DNA from 3 places in the Streptomyces sp. NPDC041068 genome. Region 1 is predicted to be linked to each of the others. Evidence: riboswitches for the same ligand, from Rfam matches in the RefSeq annotation. Region 1 holds a riboswitch; each other region holds the start of a gene.
What was found. A riboswitch is a leader RNA that binds a small molecule or an ion and turns the genes downstream of it on or off. The one in region 1 is predicted to bind cobalamin.

Region 1 (5,064 bases):
CCGTCCACGACGAGGCGTCCACCGGCCTCGCGGGCGACACGGTCGGCACGGAGCCCGACGGGGGCCGGGGGGTGGGCTCCGCCGACGGAGGGAGGCGCTTCGGGGACGGGCGCTGCGGGGGCAGGCGCTTCAGCGGCGGGCGCTTCTGCGGCAGGCGCTTCAGCGGCAGGCGCTTCAGCGGCAGGCGCTTCAGCGGCGGGCGCTTCTGCGGCAGGGAAGGTCCCTTCGGAGGAGGCCACTTCGGTGTCGGCGGAGGCCGCTTCAGAGGAGAGCAGCCCGGGGTCGGCGGAGGCCACCCCGGAGGAGAGCACCCCGGGGTCGGCAGAGGCCGGTTCGGAAGGCATCGCTTCGTGTGTCATGTCGTCGCCCTCCGCGTCCGGTACAGGACCGCCACGAACGCCGGTACGCCGATGAGTGAGGTCACCACGCCCACCGGGACCTCCTGGGGGTCGAGGACCGTGCGGGCCAGCGTGTCCACCCAGACCACGAAGACCGCGCCCGCGAGTGCCGTGACCGGGAGCAGGCGCGCGTGCCCGGAGCCGACGATCGCGCGGGCGGCGTGCGGCAGGACCAGGCCGACGAAGCCGATGGCGCCCGCCGAGCTGACCAGGGCCGCGGTCAGCAGCGCGGTCGTGCAGAGCAGGACGAGGCGGGTGCGGGCCACCCGGACGCCCAAGGTCGCCGCCGCCTCCTGGCCGAACGCGAAGGCGTCCAGCGTGCGGGCGTGGGACAGGCAGATCAGCAGCGCCGCCGCGAGCACCGCCCCGCACAGCCACACGTCCGTCCAGCCGACCCCGCTGAGCGAGCCGAGCAGCCAGAAGATGACGCCGCGCGTGGTCTCCGCGTCGCCCGCCGCCAGGATGACGAACGACGTCAGCGCGGAGAAGAGCTGCATGGCCGCGACGCCGGACAGGACGACCCGGTCCGTCGTGCCGCCCAGGGTGTGGCTGAGCAGCAGCACCAGGGCGAACGAGCAGAGCGCGCCCGCGAAGGCCCCTGCCGAGACCGACAGCGCTCCCCCGCCGACGCCGAGGACGACGACCGCGACGGCTCCGGTGGACGCCCCGGACGACACCCCGAGCACGAAGGGGTCGGCGAGGGGGTTGCGGAGCAGGGACTGCATGACGGCACCGCAGACCGCGAGCCCGGCGCCGCAGACCGCGGCGAGCAGGGTGCGGGGCATCCGCAGGTTCCACACGATGCCGTCCCTGATCGGCGTGAGCCGCGCCTCGCCCCACCCCAGGTGCGCGGCGACCGCGGACCACACGTCGGGGACGGAGATGTCCGCGGGCCCGATGGTGACGGCGACGGCCACGGACACCACCAGCACCCCGAAGCCCCCGAGCCACAGCAGCGCTTGCCGCAGCGCTCCGGGGACCGAGGAGCCGCCGGGTTCCGGGGCGGCGTCGACCGGCACGGCGGACGCCGGAGCGGTGGACGCCGGAGCGGTGGACGCCGGAGCGGCGTCGACCGGCACGGTGGCATGGCCCGCCGCAGGTCCTCGCCCCGAACCCTCGCCCCGCCTGCCGGGCGTCACTTCGTCAGCCCGAACTTCCGTAGGCCCGCCGCCACTTGTTCGATGCCGTCGACCGTGCGGATCGTGGGGTTCATGGCCTGGCCGCTCAGCAGGACGTAGCGCTTCTCCTTCACGGCGGTCAGGTTCTTGGTCGCCGGGTTGGTCTCCAGGAACTTGATCTTCGCCTCGGCGCTCTCCGCGGACTGCGACTTGCGCGTGAGGTCGCCGATGACGAGGACGTCGGGGTCGCGGTCGGCGACCGTCTCCCAGTTGATCTGCGGCCACTCCTCGCGCGTGTCGTCGAAGACGTTCTTCGCGCCGAGCTCACGGGTGATGATCCCGGGGGCGCCGCAGCAGCCCGCCATGTAGGGGGCGCCGGAGTTGGCGAACCAGTAGAGGAGCGTGGCGTCGGAGGCGTCGATGTCCTTCGTGGCCTTGGAGATCCGGCCCTTCATGTCCGCGATCAGCTTCTCGCCGCGCTTCTCGACGCCGAACACCTTCGCCAGGTCCCGCACCTCGCCGTAGACGGTGTCCATGGTGAGCGTCTTGACGCGCTTGCCGTCGCCTCCGCCGTCGTTGTCCTTGCCCGCGCAGTCGGTGGGCGAGACATAGACGGGGACGCCGAGTTCGGTGAACTTCGTCCGGTCGGCGACGCCGCCCTTGCCGACCGTGTAGAGGAAGGAGGCGCTGACGAAGTCGGGCTCCTTGGAGAGGACCTTCTCCAGCGCCGGGTAGCGGTCGGAGAGCCGCTCCACCTTGGCGTTGTCCTTGGCCAGGTTCTTCAGGACCGGGTCGGTCCACGTGCCGGTGCCCACCATGCGGTCGGCGAGGCCGAGCGAGAGGAGGATCTCCGTGGAGCCCTGGTCCAGGGAGACGGCCCGCTGCGGCGGGGCCTTGACCTCGGCCTCCTTGCCGCAGGAGGCGACCGTCACGGGGTAGCCCTTCGCGTCCTTTTCCGCTGTCTTCTCCGCGGAGCCGCCGCACGCGGTCAGCGCGAGCGCTCCGGCGCCGAGCAGGGCGAACGTACGTATACGACGGTTCTTCGAGGACACGTGATCCCTTGAGTGTCACGGCTCATACGCGGAGCCTGGCCTGCGTCACGACCTCCGCCGCCCGGTGTGCGAGCGGAGGCGCCAGCAGGTCTTCGGACTCGGGATCGGCCGGACGGGGCGCCTTCCCGGACGTCCGAAGACGCCCAGTGGCCGTGGCCCCGCCCGTCCCCCTCACCGCTGCGCGTCAGTTCCGGATTCTCACCGGATTCCCTGGCCCAGGTGTGGGTTTGACTGGCTTGCGCAAGTTATCACGCCTGCTCAGGGGGTCGGTCCGGGCCTCGGCTCGCCCCGATAGGTGCCGAACGACCAGCGGTTTCCCTCCGGGTCGAGGATGCCGAACTCCCTGCTTCCGTACGGCTTGTCCTCGATCTCGGCGGTGATCCGCACGCCCGCCGCGGTCAGCTTCGCGTACAGGGCGTCCACGTGGTCGGTGACGACGTAGGCCCCCGCGGTGCCGGGCTTCCCGCAGGTGCCGGCGACCGCGTCCGGATCGTACGAGCCGAGCATGATGCCGCCGCCCTCGGGCCAGTCGAGCTGGGCGTGGGCGACGCGGCCGCCGTCCTCGTAGACGGCGGTGCGCAGGAAGCCGACGGTGTCGACGAGGAAGTCGATCAGCGCGGGGGCGTCCTCGGCCTGGAGGCCCGGCCAGATCATCGGCGGAGGCGTGCCGAGCCGCTGTTCTGCCGTGGTGTCCTTTTCCGCCGTGGGGTGCGAGGGGTGTTCTGCCGTGGTGTCTCGTGTGGTGTTCATGCCTCCCACTCTTCGCCCACGCCATGGGCCCCGGCTTGGATATTCCGGCACTCCTCGGCAAGCCAGCCGGTGGGACTGAGCTCCGTGTACTGCTGGAAGTCGCGTACGAGGTGGGAGTGGTCGTAGTACCCGGCGTCGGCCGCGACCCGGGCGAGGTCGGGCGGGGCCTCGGCCGTGACCGTGCGGGCCACGGCGGCCTTGGCGTGCTCGAAGCGCATCAGGCGCGCGGCCTGCTTGGGGCTCAGCCCGGTCTCGGCGCGGAACAGGGCGCTCAGCCGCCGCTCGCTGAGCGCGACGTGCCGGGACAGGCCGCCGACCGTGCCCGCGCCCCGGTGCCTGGCGAGCCAGGCCCAGGCCTCGGCGACCTCGGGCCGCACCCGCCCCGCGTCGGCGGCCGCCGCGCGCCGCCGCAGATAGCCGGAGAGCAGCGCGAAGCGGTCCTCCCAGCGGTCGAGGGCGCACAGTTGCTCGCGGACCTCGGCGGCGCGGCCGCCGAACACGTCCGTGCCCCTGGTCACGATCTCTGTGCTCAGGGCCGCCGCGGGCAGGCCGAGGAGCGCGCGGGCCGCGAGGGGGTGCACGGCGAGCTGGATGCCCGCCTCGTGCTCGGGCGAGACGAGGTAGACGGGGCTCTGGTGCAGGCCGCCCACCATGATCTCGGTGCGCACCGCGTCCACGCCGGTCGCCTGGTCCGGTGTGCCGCCGCCCGCGATGGTCCCGTCCAGGGAGAAGACCACCGTCAGATACGGCGACGGCAGGCCCCGGTGCAGGGCGGGCCGCTGCCCGGCGGTGCGGTAGCCGACCGCGGACACGACCATGCCGTCGAGCCGGGGAACGGCCCTGACGAACTCCTGGGAGCCCATGGCTCCCAGTATGCGCGGCCCGTCCGAAGCGGTCTCGGCGTCCGGTTCGACTACCCGTGTTCACCTTCCCCATGCCCCCTGTGCACGGTGACTTCGATCATGGGAAATGAGGGCGTCGCCCCATAGCATTGCGCGCCGCTCCGGACGGGGCCGCGCATCGCTCTCAGGGAACGGCAGGGACGTAGGGACATGGCAGTACGGGCAAAGGGAAAGCTGGCCGTCATCGGCACCACGGGCGCGCTGGCCGCCGCCGTCCTCGCGGGCAGCGCGCTGTGGCCGACGAGCGAGGCCAGCGCCGCCGACACCTCGGCGGCCACCGCCCGTGAGCTCTCGCACTGGCCGAAGCCCGTCGCGAAGCAGCTCGGCAAGGTCATCGCGAAGAACGACCACAAGGGCGCGTACGCCGTCTTCGACGCGGACAACACGACGTACCGGGGCGACCTGGAGGAGTCGCTGCTGCCCTTCCTGGAGATGAAGGGCGTCCTGACCCGCAAGACGATGGACCCGTCCCTGAAGGTCATCCCCTTCAAGGACAAGGCCGGGCACAAGGAGAGCCTCTACAGCTACTACAACCGGCTGTGCGAGGTGGACGACCAGGTCTGCTACCCGTGGGCCGCGCAGATCTTCTCCGGCTTCACGCTGAACGAGCTCAAGGGGTACGTCGACGAACTCCTGGCGTACAAGAAGCCGATCCCGGCCGAGTACTACGAGGACGGGAAGCTCACGAGGACCGAGGTGAAGGCGCCGGAGTTCTCGCGCGGCATGCAGCAGCTCTACAAGACGCTGCGGGCCCACGGCATCGAGGTGTACGTGGTCAGCGCGGCCGGCGAGGACCTGGTGCGCATGGTGCTCGCCGACCCGAAGTACGGCTACGGCGTGAAGC
Region 2 (5,064 bases), on a different contig from region 1:
CCGGTGAGCCCGTGCAGCATGTCAAGGCCGGGTTCGAGCAGCGACACGTCGCCGCGGAACTTGTTCACCAAGTACCCGGCGACCAGCTCCTGGTCCTCGGCACTGAGCAGCGCGGTCGTCCCGAAGAACGAGGCGAAGACCCCGCCCCGGTCGATGTCCCCGACCACGAGCACGGGAAAGCGGGCGGCGCGCGCGATGCCCATGTTCACGATGTCGGTACGCCGCAGATTGATCTCGGCGGGACTGCCCGCTCCCTCACAGATCACGGCGTCATAGCTGCCCCGAAGCTCCTCCAGGCATCCCACGACGGTGTCGAGCAGCGCCGCCTGACGCCCCCCGTGATAGCCGCGCGCGCTCATCTCGCCCACGGGCTTCCCCATGAGCACGACCTGACTCGACCGGTCGCTGCCGGGCTTGAGCAGTACGGGGTTCATCAGCGCGCTCGGCTCGACACGGGCGGCCTGCGCCTGCATGGCCTGCGCCCGCCCGATCTCGGCACCTTCGCGCGTGACGAAGGAATTGAGGGACATGTTCTGCGCCTTGAAGGGCGCGACGGACACACCCTTGCGCACCAACCACCGGCAGATCCCGGCGGTGACGACACTCTTCCCGGCATCGGAGGTGGTCCCAGCAACAAGCAGCCCACCACTCATGAATATCTCCCAGACTGACGCGACTGTCCTGGTCCTGGCTGTGCTGGTCCTGGCTGTCCGGACCACTCTGGCCGCTCTGGCCGTCCTGGCCGCCCCGGCTGTGCCCACCCGTTCCGCAGGGCGGAACGGGTGGGCACAGCCCCAACCGCCGGGCGCCGTGTCAGCCGAGCAGCAACCGCGACTCCGAGAGCCAGCCAGCTCACCCGCCGAGAAAGCTTCACAGCCCGCTCGATGTCCTCGACCCGCACATCGCGCCCGTCCCCATTCAGAACAGGCCGATGCTCAACCCGACCCCCATAAGAAAGCGTCCCCCCGAGCCGAACCCCCAGCGCCCCCGCGAAAGACGCCTCGACGGGCCCGGCATTGGGACTCGGATGCTTCGCCGCATCCGCCCGCCAGGACCGCAGGGCCCCCCGCGGCGAGTCCCCGGCGGCAGCCGCCAGCACCGCGGTGAGCCGCGCCCCCGGCCACCCGAGAACATCGTCCAGCCGGGCGGCAGCCCACCCGTACCGCCGATACCGCGCCGACTTGTGCCCCACCATGGCGTCCAACGTGTTCACGGCCCGGAACCCGACAAGCCCGGGAACCCCGCCCACCGCACCCCACACCAACGCCCCGACCACCGCGTCGGACGTGTTCTCGGCGACGGACTCGACCACGGCCCGCGCGATCCCGTCCGCGTCCAGGGCCTGCGGATCCCGCCCGCACAGATGCGGCAGCCGCTCCCGGGCGACCTCGATGTCCCCGGCCTCAAGGGCCCCGCCGATGGCCCGCGCCTCACGCCCGAGGGAGGTCCCGCCGACCACGGACCAGGTCGCGGCGGCGGTCAGCGCGACGGATCCGGCGCGTGAACGGCGTACGAGAGAAGAAGCGAGGGCGGCGGCACCCGCCGCGCCTCCGGCGCACACCACGGCGTGCAGCGCGCCCCACCCGCGGTGGTCACGCCACAGCACCCGCTCGACGGCACCCGCGGCACGCCCGAACGCGGCGACCGGATGCCCCCGGCGGGGATCGCCGAGCAGCAGGTCGCCGATGAGGCCGGCGGCGGCGCCGTACGCGAAGTCGCGATCGGCACTCACGGGCTCAGCCCGCAGCCGTACTGAGGAGAGAACTCGTACTCAGGAAGGGAACCGGCACCGGGCGGCCGAGCATGGCGATATGTCCTCACTCAGGGTGTCCGCGCCCTGGTTCGACGTGATGCGGCGGCGAGAGTTCCTGGCTTGCGGGGAGCGTCTCCCCGATGACAGTGGCGGGACCGCGCCGGATTCGCACCGGCTTCCTCTTCTGCCGCCGTAGTTGGCCCCGGCAGTCCACCACGCCCCGCGAACGCCCGTCAACTCGCCGTTGACCTGCGGCGGGAGAGTGTGTTGGGACCCACACGGGACCGGATTGCCTCTGGCCGATCGGATCCGCCCGCCCTAGTCTGAAAACGAGAATCGGAGAGCGGCAGAAGCACGGCAGCTGCCTGGTTTCGGACATGTGAGGCCGTTCGTCCCGGCGCCCTGTGCTGCGGTGTGTGACGGCGCTAGGGTCGTCGGTCACGGTGGGACGCCCCAGTGGACGCCGCCTCTCGATCTGAGGAGGTATGCGTGGTCGACGGGGGCCCATCCGCGCAGCAGTGGCGCACGAGCAGTCGCTCGGAGAATGGGAACGAGTGCGTGGCCGTGCGTTTCGCCGGGGAGGGGGTGATGGTTCGTGACTCCAAGGATCCGGATGCGGCAAGGCTTGCCTTCTCCCGCGGCGCGTGGCGCGGCCTGCTCACCGCTCTCAAGTCCGGGAGTTTCCACGGCGCATAGCGTCCGGGCCTGAACGGGGGAGAGGTCGATGAGCGTCGGTGAAGGGAGGGGAACGCCGCATCTCGACGGCGCCTCTCCTTGGGGGTACTCCCTGCTGTGCGGCTTGTTGGCGAATGTCGTGGGGGCGGCGGCCTCGCTGCTGGTGGACGGATCCCGCGGCAAACTCGTCGTATGGCTGGTGACGGCGGCTGTGGTCGCCCTGGCCATCGGACTGTGGTCGGCGGGGTACGGCCCGGTCAGGGCGTACCGCGCGGAGTCCGTTCGTCTGGTGAGCCAGGGGCGTCGCCGGGAGCGGGACCACGGTTGAGCCGGGTGGCGGCACGGCCACGGAGGAACGCTCCGAGTCGCCGCCCTGCCCAGGTGAGCAGGGCGGCGCCGACGATGCTGAGGGGCATCCACACGCCCTTGGGAAGACTGACCCGCACGCCACGTGCGGCGTGGACGAGCAGGGCGAGGGCGAGGATCACGAGGACCACGGCGCAGCCACCCCAGAGCATCGCGACCTTGAACCGGGCTATCGCGTTGTCTGAGTGCGCCTTTTCCATGCCCATCTCAAGCTCCTGCTCGGCAGCCAACAGCTTGAGGTAGCGATCGGTGGTCTCCTCCTCCTTGATCACCAGGCCCCGCAGGTCGTTGTCCGACAGCGCAGGCGGACGATCGTCCTCCGCCACCTCCGCCCCCTGGAAGACCGTGCGGAACCAGTCCCGTACGGCACTCCAACCGCTCGGTCCGGTGGGCGGCATCGTCCCTCCCTGCGTGCCTGGCAGCTCCCTGCTCCCAGGCCTAACTGGTGGCGAAGTCCTCGGCGGCGACCCGGTCGATGAAGCGGATCGCGTCGTCATCGCTGAGCGCGAGGTCGTTGATGGTGCCGAAGCACTCCTGGTACCGGGCCAGGAGCGCGTGATCGTCGCGAATGGCGAGCGAGCCCGCCGCGTGCTCCACCCACAGCAGGTCGTCGTCGTCCTTGAAGCCGAGGAGGACGAAGCTGCCCAGGGTGCTGTAGTGCGCGCCTGCGGAGAAAGGGAGGATCTGGACGGTCACTCGGGGGAGCTCCATCATCTCCTTGAGGTGCTGGAGCTGATGGCGCATCACCGCGGGTGTGCCGATGCGACGTCGCAGGGCCGCCTCGTCCACGATCAGGAACGTCTCGGGGGTGTCGTCGCCTTCGAAGAGGCGCTCCTGGCGGGCCGTCCGCAGTTCGACCACGCGCCGGGCGCGCTCCTCGGGGACGCGGGGCGCGAGCAGCGCCTCGGCGTAGTCCTCCGTCTGCAGATAGCCGGGCATCACGATCGGGTGGTAGGTGCGGATGGAGTTGGCGGCGCTCTCATACCCCAGGTACTGCGTGAAGGTCGGGTTGAGGACGTCGGAGAAGTCCGTCCACCAGCTCTGCCCCTTCGATCCTCGGGCCGCCTCCTCCAGTTCGGCGACGAGTTCGGGGGAGTCCACGCGGTAGTGCTGCAGCAGTGCGCGCAGATCGGTCACGGAGACACTGACGGTGCCCGCCTCGATACGAATGATCTTGGAAAGGGACCACTCCAAGGCGTCGGATGCCTCGCGCTGGGTCAGTCCGGCCTTCTCGCGGGCCTTGCGCAACTCGATTCGGAGCCTGCGTCGATTGAGACTCGGGTCAACAGCCCTGGGCATCCTGCTCCTTCTTCCGTCGAACGGGGTCCTGTAGTAAGCCTGGCGATACGCCATATGCTTACGGACCCTATCAGGAAGCCGTCAGCAGTATGCTATGCGCTCTCCGCCCAGAGCCAAGAGCTCACACCAATCTGACATGTGTCGTTTCTCTGGAGTCACGGGAGCGCCGGGAGACGCAGAACGCGCGCGGGGCCGGGAAGCGATGTGCTTCCCGGCCCCGCGCGCGTTGCGCGTTTTTGCTGTGAGCCCGTGCCGGGCCCTCGTCAGGCGACGATCAGATAGATCCCGTACGCGACGGCCGCCGCGCACAGCGCGAAGCAGGCGTACGCGCCGGTGCGGGCCAGGGCCGCGGAGCCGCCGCCGGAGGCCGACGCCGTCTCCTGCTTGGAGAGGCCGACGATGCCGAGGGTGAACAGGCCCACCAGGGCCACCGTCACCGCGAGGCTGACTCCGAAGACGGAGCCGAGAGCTGCCCAGTCGATGCTCATGCTGATCTGTCCTTACACCGTCGCGGGCCTGGCGGGGTCCGCCATGGCGCCGGTCGTGGTCGTGGTCGGGGCCGTGGCGGCCTTGACCGGGTCGTCGGAGGAGGCGCCCGCGGTCGCCATCGCGCCCGCCGGGGGCGGCGTCACGGCGGCGATGGCGGTGGTCACGACGCCCGCGGGCTCGGCGCCCTTGGTGTCGTCGTGGCGGATCTCGTCGTCGGTGACGTTGGTGTGGTCGATCGCGTTGCGCCGCGAGAGGGCGTAGATCACGGCGGAGCCGCCGACCAGGATCGCGGCGGTGACCGCGATGCCCCAGGTGCCCTGCTTGGTGAGGAACTCGGCGCCCGCGCCGACCAGGCCGGCGGCCGGCAGGGTCAGACCCCACGCGACGAACATCCGGGTCGCGGTCGACCAGCGGACCACGCCGCCCTTGCGGCCGAGGCCCGCGCCCATCACGGCGCCGGAGCAGGACTGGGTGGTGGAGAG
Region 3 (5,064 bases), on a different contig from region 1:
GAGGACAAGAGGCCCATCCTCCGGGACACCTCCAGGACACCGCGCACATCGCAACTGCGTTCGATCAGCCGGGACTCAACCTGTTCGCCGGCCACCGCAATCGCGGCTTCGACATGGGCATCGCCTACCGCCTGGGCGAAGAACTCGACTTCATAGGCCCCTACCTCACGACGCCGCAGGGCAGCGTCGACGCGGTGTTCAGCGACGAGGCACTGCTGTACGGCTACATGGAGCAGCAGAGGAAGAGAAAGGCCCCTCAAGGCGGTTCCGGACGTCACCATGGGCCTTCTCAACCGGCACAAACCCGGTCCGCACGACCTGAACACCTACCCCTCCCGCCACCCCTCATGGGTGCTCGCCTGCGACTCGAAGCGGCCTCTATACTTCTACAGCCCTGTAGATAAGGGCTTTTGACGAACGATCACATGAAGGAGTGGACGCCGCGATGGTGTTCAAACGGCTGCTCGGCTCGCTCGGTGTGGGTGGCCCCACGGTCGACACGGTCCTGGACCCGGGTGCGGTCCAGCCCGGTGGCAGTCTGTCGGGTCAGGTCCATCTCAAGGGCGGCAACGCCGACTTCGACATCGAGCACATCACCCTGGAGCTGGTAGCCCGGGTCGAGGCCGAGCACGAGGGCGGTGAGAGCGAGGGTGTCGTCACCTTCGACCGGTTCACTGTCGGCGGCGGGTTCCGCCTCGCCGCGAGCGAGGAGCGCAGCGTGCCGTTCAGCGTGACGCTGCCCTGGGAGACCCCCGTCTCGGAGTTGTACGGGCAGGGTCTCGGGATTGTGCTCGGTGTGCGTACCGAACTGTCGGTGGCGGGCGCGAAGGACAAGGGTGACCTGGACCCGCTCACCGTGCGCCCGTTGCCCGTACAGGAGGCGATCCTGGAGGCCCTCGGCCAACTGGGTTTCGGCTTCCGGTCCGCCGACCTGGAGTACGGCCGCATCGGCGGTACCGGCCAGCAACTTCCCTTCTATCAGGAGATCGAGCTCACCCCGGCCCCGCGGTACTCCCACGCCGTCAACGAGATCGAGCTGACCTTCCTCGCCGGCCCCGGGGGCATGGAGGTGGTCCTGGAGGCGGACAAGCGCGGCGGGGTCTTCTCCTCCGGCCATGACACCGTCACCCGGTTCGCGGTGGGCCACGACGAGGCGGCGCGCGCGGACTGGAATGGCGTGGTCGACGGCTGGATTCGGCAGGTCATCGAGCACCGCTCGTCGTACGGCTCGCACGCCGCGTATGGACACGGTGACCCCTATGGCTCGGGGAACGGCCACGGCGAACACCACCACGGGCGCGAGGATCACCACCGCTCGGGACCCGGCATGGGCACCGTCGTCGCGGCCGGCGCGGCCGGGCTCGCGGTCGGCGTCGTCGGCGGCATGGTTGCGGCCGAAGCAGTCGACGAGGTGGGCGACTTCTTCGAGGGCGACGACGAGGAGGACGAGGGGTAGTCGGCGCACACAAGGACATCAGGGAGCAGACCTGAGGCATCCGACCTCTACGTCAGCGCCTGACGACACGGTTCTCCCCCTTACGGTCCCCCGCTGCCCGCACGACTACGCCATCGCATGCGGGCGGCGGTCCGCGCCTCGTTCTCGGCGCTCTCCGAACTGGCCCTCTCCGCAGGCGAGAGGGGATCGTGGTTGTCGGCCCGAGAGTCAAGCCCCCTTTCCGACCTGGGGGGGCATCGTGGCCGGGTAGGGATTGAGCAAGGAAGTTGGGCGGTCGGCCGCTGAGTCCGATCAGTGCGGCCGGTGTTCGGCGCGGGACACCACGCCCTCGGCCCCCCGGCCCTGCCGAGCAAGGCTCCGCCGTACGCCCTCTCACGCCGACCGCATCTGCGTACCCTCTACGCACCACTGTCAGGTGGGCCCGGCGCCCGCTCGAGAGACTGCCCGAACCGAATGTTCCAGCGCCCGGCTCGTCCGCTGAGCTCCGTCGCAGTCAGGGGCGGCACGTCGATCCGCCAGAACGCCGACTGGGGTGCCCCGAGCACCCGTACCCCCGCGGCTCGCACCACTTCCGGATCCACCACGGCCGTGCTCCGCCCTGGCGACTCTGCGGCCCCGTCCAGCCAGGCCGAGATCCGATCACAGAAGTCCCGTACCGACTCGCCACCATGAGGCGCCGAGTCCGGATCCGCCAGCCACTGGCTCACCGCCTCCGGTTCCCGTGCGCTCACCTCGGCCAGGGTCGCGCCGCGCCAGCGCCCCACATCGAGCCCGACCAGTGCGGGTACGACCGCGGCGTCCAGACCGAGGGCCTCGGCCGTTTCGCGGCAGCGCACCGAAGGGGAGACCCAGGCACGGTCCCCCGGCGGCAGACCCTCGGCCGAGGCCCGCGCACGCCTCAGACCAGAAGCATCCAGCGGGCACCTGTCGTCGAAGCGCGCCTCCCGCAGCGCCCCGCTGATGGCGGGTGAGATCAACACGACTCGACTCGTCACACGTCCGTCCCGCTTCTCAACATCATTGCTGCCCGCGGGACTTCACGCCCCGTGCACCCCATGACCGTGCTCCCTCACGCCCTTGGCCTCCTCTTCCCTGCGCGGTACCTTCTCGTCGATATCGACGACGGGTTCGCGGAAGCCGGTGGAACTCCGGCACGGTCGCGCCACTGTAAACCCGGTCCTCACCCCTGGGTGGGCCGCGTGAGTCAGACCCGCCCCGCCGTCCTGTGCACCACCGAGACGGGACGCGAGTTCCCCGGGAGGGCCTGCCATGGCGCAGTCTGCCGCTCAGCCGACCACCACCCCCACCGCCGTACCAGCCAAGCTGCCGATCGGCGCCATCGCGCCCTGGGCGGTCTTCTTCGGCATCCTGATGCTGGTCCTGCTCTACTTCGTCGGCGTCGAGCAGGGCGCCACATCCGTGATGAGCGGCCAGGACGTCCACGAATGGGTGCATGACGCCCGCCACCTGCTCGGCTTCCCCTGCCACTGACGGCAGCGGAGAGTCGTACAGCCCATGAACTCTGCAACTGTCCGCAACCTGCTGGTGCGTGGCATGCTCGCGGGACTCGCCGCGAGCATGCTCGCCCTCGCCGTCTCCTACTTCTTGGGTGAGCCAGGCGTCGACGCGGCGATCGCCTTCGAGGAGGCGCACGCCCACGAAGACGAACACGGCGCGGAAGTCGTCAGCCGCACGCTGCAGTCCACCGCCGGCCTGTCAACCGGTGTTCTCGTCTATGGAGTCGCCTTCGGCGGGATCACCGCCCTCGCGTACTGCTTCGCGCTCGGCCGCATCGGGCGCTTCGGGCCACGCGCGAGCGCGCTGCTCCTCGCGGCCGCCGGTCTGATCACTGTGTACGTCGTGCCGTTCCTGAAGTACCCGGCCAATCCGCCGGCCGTCGGCGACCCCGACACGGTCGGACGGCGCACCGCCCTGTACTTCCTCATGATCGCGCTCGGCGTGCTGCTCGCCGTCGGCGCGGTGGTCCTGGGCAAGCGCCTCGCACCACTGCTGGGCAACTGGAACGCCACCATCGCCGCGAGCGCGTTCTACGTCCTCGCCGTTGGGCTCGCCTACGTGTTCCTGCCGTCCTTCAGCAAGGTCCCGGAGCACTTCCCCGCCGCTGCGCTGTGGGAGTTCCGGCTGGCGGCGATCGCCGTCCAGATCACCCTGTGGACCGCCTTCGGGCTGGTGTTCGGAGTCCTGGCCGAACGCGCACTGGCCCCTGCTACGGCGAGCTCGGAGGGGGGAACGGAGACGGTCGTCAAGGGCTGACGGTCAGGAGCCGGAGGAATACTCTCTTCGTGAACGGCAGGGCCGACGCTCCCCTGAACGGTGGAAGCCGACGCTCCCCTGAGCGGAGGAATGTGACAGCACGACCTCGCGTCTTCATGGCCTTCTCCTCACGCGCGCCCGCGGACGCAACGCTCGCCGCCCGGCTGACGGCGGTACTCCGGGCGCGAGGCGTCCCGGTGGCGGCGCGGGCGGACGACACCTGCACGCACTTCCTCGCGATCCTCTCCGGGACCACAGGCACGTCCACGTCCGCCTCCACCCCGGCCGAACGGGACGTGGCGGAGCAGATCGCGAGCGCCGTGGAGAGGCGGCGCTCGCACGGCACCCCCGCGCTGTTCCTGCTGGCACCGGACGGCACCGACCTCGGCCGACTCGCCGCGCCCGTCGGCCCGTTCCGCCGCATCCGGTGGCACGACGGGTTCGGCGCGCAGGTCGATGAGGTGGCCCGCGCCCTGGACGTACCGGTGACACTGCCGAGCGGTGCGGCCGGGCTGATCGACGACAAGACGGCGGGCTTCCTCGGGCGCGAGTACGTCTTCGACGCGATCGACGACTTCGTGGGCGGGCCCGCGGGGCGCGGATACTTCCGCCTCGAGGGTGATCCGGGCGACGGCAAGACAGCGATCATGGCCGAGTACGTGCGCCGCACCGGCTGCGTGGCTCACTTCAACGTACGCAGCCAAGGCATCGTCGGTGCCCGGCAGTTCGTGACGAACCTCGGCGCCCAGCTGCGTGCCAAGTACGGCATCGCCGCCCCGGCCGACGCGGGCGACACAGGCCGCTACGGCGAACTCGTCGGCCGGATGCTCGCCGAAGCCCGTGCCGCTCTGCCCGACGACGTGCCGCTGATCGTCGCGGTGGACGCCCTGGACGAGGCGGAGCGGCAGGAGGAGTCGGACGCGGTGAACGTCCTGTTCCTGCCGCCCGTGCTGCCGGCCGGCGTGTACGTCCTGGTCAGCAGCCGCCGGGCCGAGGTGCCGCTGCGCATCGAGACGGCGTGGAGCCGGTACGACCTGGGCGAGCACCTGAGCGCCGCCATGGTCGACATCCGCGACTTCCTGACGCGCACGGGCGGCTCCCACTCCGAACTGGCGGCGTGGCTCGCATACCAGCGCATCCCGCTGGGCCGGTTCGTCGACGTCCTCGCCGAGAAGAGCGAGGGCAACTTCATGTACCTGCGCCATGTGCTCCCGGAACTGAGCGGCGGCCTGTACAGCGACCTCGACATCCAGCAGCTGCCCCACGGCCTCGAGAACTACTACGAGAGCCACTGGCGGCTGATGGGCATGACCGCGCGGCCGTCCCCGCGCACC

Region 2: linked by a shared signal. The riboswitch ahead of AB0B50_RS24510 (cobalamin biosynthesis protein) and the one ahead of AB0B50_RS16600 (ABC transporter substrate-binding protein) in region 1 are both predicted to bind cobalamin.
Region 3: linked by a shared signal. The riboswitch ahead of AB0B50_RS01665 (CbtB-domain containing protein) and the one ahead of AB0B50_RS16600 (ABC transporter substrate-binding protein) in region 1 are both predicted to bind cobalamin.

The regions. Positions count from the first base shown of each region.
Region 1 is NZ_JBEZCG010000006.1:396,261-401,324, reverse strand. It holds partial or broken gene AB0B50_RS16610 (ABC transporter ATP-binding protein) at 1-56, opposite strand, end outside; gene AB0B50_RS16605 (iron chelate uptake ABC transporter family permease subunit) at 356-1,366, opposite strand; gene AB0B50_RS16600 (ABC transporter substrate-binding protein) at 1,534-2,568, opposite strand; cobalamin riboswitch at 2,634-2,819, opposite strand; gene AB0B50_RS16595 (VOC family protein) at 2,827-3,222, opposite strand; gene AB0B50_RS16590 (helix-turn-helix domain-containing protein) at 3,315-4,181, opposite strand; gene AB0B50_RS16585 (HAD family hydrolase) at 4,371-5,064, shown strand, end outside.
Region 2 is NZ_JBEZCG010000010.1:333,341-338,404, forward strand. It holds gene AB0B50_RS24505 (cobyric acid synthase) at 1-653, opposite strand, end outside; gene AB0B50_RS24510 (cobalamin biosynthesis protein) at 650-1,732, opposite strand; cobalamin riboswitch at 1,843-1,975, opposite strand; gene AB0B50_RS24515 (DUF397 domain-containing protein) at 2,243-2,449, shown strand; gene AB0B50_RS24520 (hypothetical protein) at 2,686-3,192, opposite strand; gene AB0B50_RS24525 (helix-turn-helix transcriptional regulator) at 3,233-4,093, opposite strand; gene AB0B50_RS24530 (hypothetical protein) at 4,357-4,581, opposite strand; gene AB0B50_RS24535 (inorganic phosphate transporter) at 4,594-5,064, opposite strand, start outside.
Region 3 is NZ_JBEZCG010000001.1:439,459-444,522, reverse strand. It holds gene AB0B50_RS01675 (sporulation protein) at 446-1,456, shown strand; gene AB0B50_RS01670 (histidine phosphatase family protein) at 1,855-2,451, opposite strand; cobalamin riboswitch at 2,537-2,689, shown strand; gene AB0B50_RS01665 (CbtB-domain containing protein) at 2,726-2,947, shown strand; gene AB0B50_RS01660 (CbtA family protein) at 2,972-3,730, shown strand; gene AB0B50_RS01655 (hypothetical protein) at 3,823-5,064, shown strand, end outside.